Regions from separate parts of the Streptomyces purpurascens genome, predicted to be linked through region 1. Evidence: riboswitches for the same ligand, from Rfam matches in the RefSeq annotation. Region 1 holds a riboswitch; the other holds the start of a gene.
The links. A riboswitch is a leader RNA that binds a small molecule or an ion and turns the genes downstream of it on or off. The one in region 1 is predicted to bind ZMP and ZTP.

Region 1 (2,370 bases):
AGCACCTTCACCGCCGACGAACCGGAGTACGGCGTCAAGAAGGGCGCCGTCATGTCGTACAGCGCCTGGATGCGCTGATCACACCCCGGGCAGACCGAGCTGCCGGGCCGCGGCGTCCACGGTCTGCTCCAGCAGCGTGGCGATCGTCATCGGGCCGACCCCGCCCGGCACCGGCGTGATCAGCGAGGCCCGCTCCACGGCGGAGTCGAAGTCGACATCGCCCACGTTGCCGGCGTTGTACCCGGCGTCGATCACGACGGCGCCGGGCTTGATGTCCTGGCCGCGGATCAGCCGGGGCCGTCCCACCGCGGCCACCACGACGTCCGCCTCGCGCACGGCCGCGGACAGGTCCCGGGTGCGCGAGTGGCAGTAGGTGACCGTCGCGTCCCGGGCGAGCAGCAGCATGCCGACCGGCTTGCCGAGGATCGCGCTGCGGCCCACGACCACGGCCCGCTTCCCGGACGGGTCGACCCCGTACTCGTCGAGCAGCCGCATGATCCCGCCGGGCGTGCAGGACACGAAGCCCGGCAGGCCGAAGCTCATCGTCGCGAAGGAGGCGAAGGTGACGCCGTCGACGTCCTTCCCGGGCGCGATCGCCTCGAACGCGGCCCGCTCGTCGATGTGCTCGCCGACGGGGTGCTGGAGGAGGATGCCGTGCACACCGGGGTCGGCGGACAGTGCCTCGAGCGTGCCGACGAGTTCCCCGGTGGTCGTGGCGGCGGGCAGCGTCACCTGCCGCGAGGCGATACCGGCCTTGCGGCAGCGGTTCTGCTTCATACGGACGTAGGTGACGGACGCGGGGTCCTCGCCGACGAGCACCGTCGCGAGACACGGGGCGGTGCCCGTTTGCTCGGTGAGGTGCGTCGCGCGCTTTCCGGCCCGCTCCACCATCTGCCGGGCGAGCGACGTGCCGTCCATGAGCCGTGCCTTGGACATGATCCACTCCTGGGCTGGGGTGCTGCTTCGCCCAGGCGCACGGCATCCGGCTCCGCGGGGCCGCTCCCCGGTGGTGCTCCACCTCAGCGCCAGTCACGGCCCGGCCCCACCCTGACGCTGTCGCTCCTACTCGTCCCAGGCCTGGATCAAGGTCTGATCGGTGATCTTGCCGCCCCGCAGCGAGATCATGGACTCGGACAGGACGCGCACGCCGTCCGCGTACTCGCAGCTCTCGCTGTAGGCGGCCTCGTCGCCCTGGACGACGCACCGCTCCATCTTGTGCGTCATGTCGCGGCTGTAGACGTCCTCCAGCATCCGGCCGATCTCCTCCCGGCCGTGCAGGACCTTGGGGTGGCTGGGCTGGGTCGTGCGGTCCACGATGCGGAGCTCCGCGTCGTCGGCGTAGAGGGAGAGCAGGATGTCCGGGGTCTGTCCTTCCACGCCCCGGCGCAGGGTGTCTCGGTCGAAGGCGGAGTCTGCCGCGGTTCCCATGATGACCTCCTTCGCAGGGCCGCGACCCGACGGGGAGCGGGCCGCGAGAAGCCTCACCCTTGAGCCTCCTCCCGCCCGCCGGGCTCGGCAAGCGCAGCCGGGCCACCGGCCCCGACACGACGGCTCAGCCGGCCGCGGCCAGGAACTGGGTCGCCGCCAGCTCCGCGTAGAGCGGGTCGGAGGTCACGAGTTCGCGGTGGGTGCCGACGGCCCGGACCCGGCCCGCGTCCATCACCACGATCCGGTCGGCCATCGTCACCGTCGACAGCCGGTGCGCCACGACGAGAACCGTGGTCGTACGGGCCACGTCCGCGACGGTGTCCCGCAGCGCCGCCTCGTTCACCGCGTCCAGCTGCGAGGTGGCCTCGTCGAGCAGCAGCAGCCGGGGGCGGCGCAGCAGGGCGCGGGCGATGGCGACGCGTTGCCGCTCACCGCCCGACAGCTTGGTGCCGCGGTGCCCGACGAGCGTGTCGAGCCCTGCGGGCAGCCGTGCGATCAGGCCGTCGAGACGGGTCGTCTTCAGCACTCGCGCGAGGGCGTCCTCGTCCGCGTCCGGGTTGCCCAGCAGCAGGTTGTCCCGCAGCGAGCCCGACAGGACCGGCGCGTCCTGCTCCACATAGCCGATCGCGGCGCGCAGTTGGGGCAGATCCCAGTCGGACAGGTCCCGGCCGTCCAGGGTGATGACGCCGGAGTCGGGGTCGTAGAACCGCTCGATCAGCGAGAAGACGGTGGTCTTGCCGGCGCCGGACGGGCCCACGAACGCCGTCATGCCCTGCGCGGGCACGGCGAACGTCACGCCGTGGTGGACGTACGGCAGGTCGTCGGCGTAGCGGAAGCGGACGTCGTCGAAGGCGAGGGCGGCGGGCCGGGCGTCGGGGGAGGGCAGCGGCGCGAACCGGGCGGACGGCTCGGCGGGCAGGAGCAGCGCCTCCTGCATGCGGG
Region 2 (2,370 bases), 2.8 Mb from region 1:
CTCCACCGCATGTGCCTGGAGGCGGCCCGCCACATCGTCGCCGAGGACCGTTTCGCGGACCTGGGCATCACCGACCCCCGCGTGGCCCGGGCGGTCGCCGAGTCCTGGCACCGCCGCGCCGAACTCCCCTCCCTCTACGGCCGTTTCGACCTCCGCTACGACGGAACCGGCCCGGCCAAGCTCCTGGAGTACAACGCCGACACCCCCACCTCACTGGTCGAGGCCGCCTCCCCCCAGTGGTTCTGGATGGAGGAGCGCTTCCCCGGCGCCGACCAGTGGAACTCCCTCCACGAACGCCTGATCGACGCCTGGAAGAAGCAGGCCGCCCTCCTCCCGCCGGGCAGCCCCCTGTACTTCGCGTACTCCTCCGCCGACGAACTCGGCGAGGACCTGATGACGGTCGCCTACCTCAAGGAGACGGCCGAGCAGGCGGGCCTGGAAACCGACTGGATCTCCATGGAGGAGATCGGCTGGGACCGACTCTCCGGCCGCTTCGTCGACCAGCGCCTCCGCTTCATCCGCAGCGCCTTCAAGCTCTATCCCTGGGAGTGGCTCACCACCGACCGCTTCGCCGGCCACGTCCTGGACACCCTCGACAACGGCGGCGGCACGGGCTCCACGCTGTGGATCGAACCGGCCTGGAAGATGCTCCTCAGCAACAAGGCCCTGCTCGCGATCCTCTGGGAGCTGTACCCCGGCCACCCGAACCTCCTCCCCGCGTACCTGGACGGCCCTCGCGACCTGTCGTCCACCAAGGGCTGGGTGGCCAAGCCCCTCCTCGGCCGAGAGGGCGCGGGCGTCACGGTCCACGACCCCGGCACCGACCCCTTCGTCCGGGACGAACCCTGCGTCTACCAGCAGCTCGCCCCCCTGCCCGACTTCGACGGCAACCGCGTGGTCCTGGGCGCGTGGGTGGTGGAGAACGAGTCGGCGGGCCTGGGCATCAGAGAGTCGTCGGGCTTGATCACAGACGAATACGCCCGCTTCTTGCCCCACGTGATCCTTTAGCGACTTGAGGGGCGCGGGGAACTGCGCGACCAGCCACAACGAGACCCGCAGACGCCGTCCGGTAGGCTGCCCAAGGGCCGTGACTGGCGCGCTGGGATGGGACCGACCATCGGGGAGCGGCCCGAACGACAAGAGCCGTGCGCCTGGGCCGTACCGTGAACGCTGAACGCAACGTCCGGAGGTCCCCCATGCCCGAGCCCCTCTCCACCGCTTCCACCGCCTACCGCGCCGCGCTGGACGTGATCCGCGCCGTGGAGCCCCGCGTAGCGGACGCCATCGGCCAGGAGGTCGCCGACCAGCGCGAGATGCTCAAGCTGATCGCCTCGGAGAACTACGCCTCCCCGGCCACCCTCCTGACGATGGGCAACTGGTTCAGCGACAAGTACGCCGAGGGCACCATCGGCCGCCGCTTCTACGCCGGCTGCCGCAACGTCGACACCGTCGAGTCCCTGGCCGCCGAGCACGCCAAGGAGCTCTTCGGCGCCCGCCACGCCTACGTCCAGCCGCACTCCGGCATCGACGCCAACCTCGTCGCCTTCTGGGCCGTCCTCGGCGCCCGCGTCGAGGTGCCCTTCCTGGAGAAGACCGGCGTACGCCAGATCAACGACCTCACGGACGCCGACTGGTCCGAGCTGCGCCAGGCCTTCGGCAACCAGCGCATGCTGGGCATGTCCCTGGACGCCGGCGGCCACCTCACCCACGGCTTCCGCCCGAACATCTCCGGCAAGATGTTCGACCAGCGCTCCTACGGCACCGACCCGGCCACCGGCCTGATCGACTACGAGGCCCTGCGTGCCCAGGCCCGCGAGTTCAAGCCGCTGATCATCGTCGCGGGCTACTCGGCCTACCCCCGCCTGGTGAACTTCCGGATCATGCGCGAGATCGCCGACGAGGTCGGCGCCACGCTGATGGTCGACATGGCGCACTTCGCCGGCCTGGTCGCGGGCAAGGTCCTGACCGGCGACTTCGACCCGGTCCCGCACGCCCAGATCGTGACGACGACCACCCACAAGTCGCTGCGCGGCCCCCGCGGCGGCATGGTCCTGTGCGACGACTCCCTGAAGGACCAGGTCGACCGCGGCTGCCCGATGGTCCTCGGCGGCCCGCTCCCGCACGTGATGGCCGCCAAGGCGGTCGCCCTCGCGGAGGCCCGCCAGGAGTCCTTCCGTGACTACGCCCAGCGCATCGTCGACAACTCCCGCGCCCTCGCCGAGGGCCTGATGCGCCGCGGCGCGACGCTGGTGACGGGCGGCACGGACAACCACCTCAACCTGATCGACGTCGCCTCCTCCTACGGCCTCACCGGCCGCCAGGCCGAGGCCGCCCTGCTCGAGTCGGGCATCGTCACCAACCGCAACGCGA

Region 2: another riboswitch for ZMP and ZTP. It lies ahead of OHU35_RS26675 (glycine hydroxymethyltransferase); the one in region 1 lies ahead of OHU35_RS39295 (bifunctional 5,10-methylenetetrahydrofolate dehydrogenase/5,10-methenyltetrahydrofolate cyclohydrolase).

The regions. Positions count from the first base shown of each region.
Region 1 covers NZ_CP108341.1:8,655,472-8,657,841, forward strand. Annotated here, with positions in the region: gene OHU35_RS39290 (CU044_5270 family protein) at 1-78, shown strand, start outside; gene OHU35_RS39295 (bifunctional 5,10-methylenetetrahydrofolate dehydrogenase/5,10-methenyltetrahydrofolate cyclohydrolase) at 79-936, opposite strand; ZMP/ZTP riboswitch at 959-1,043, opposite strand; gene OHU35_RS39300 (nuclear transport factor 2 family protein) at 1,063-1,428, opposite strand; gene OHU35_RS39305 (ABC transporter ATP-binding protein) at 1,553-2,370, opposite strand, start outside.
Region 2 covers NZ_CP108341.1:5,824,608-5,826,977, forward strand. Annotated here, with positions in the region: gene OHU35_RS26670 (glutathionylspermidine synthase family protein) at 1-1,008, shown strand, start outside; ZMP/ZTP riboswitch at 1,078-1,164, shown strand; gene OHU35_RS26675 (glycine hydroxymethyltransferase) at 1,164-2,370, shown strand, end outside.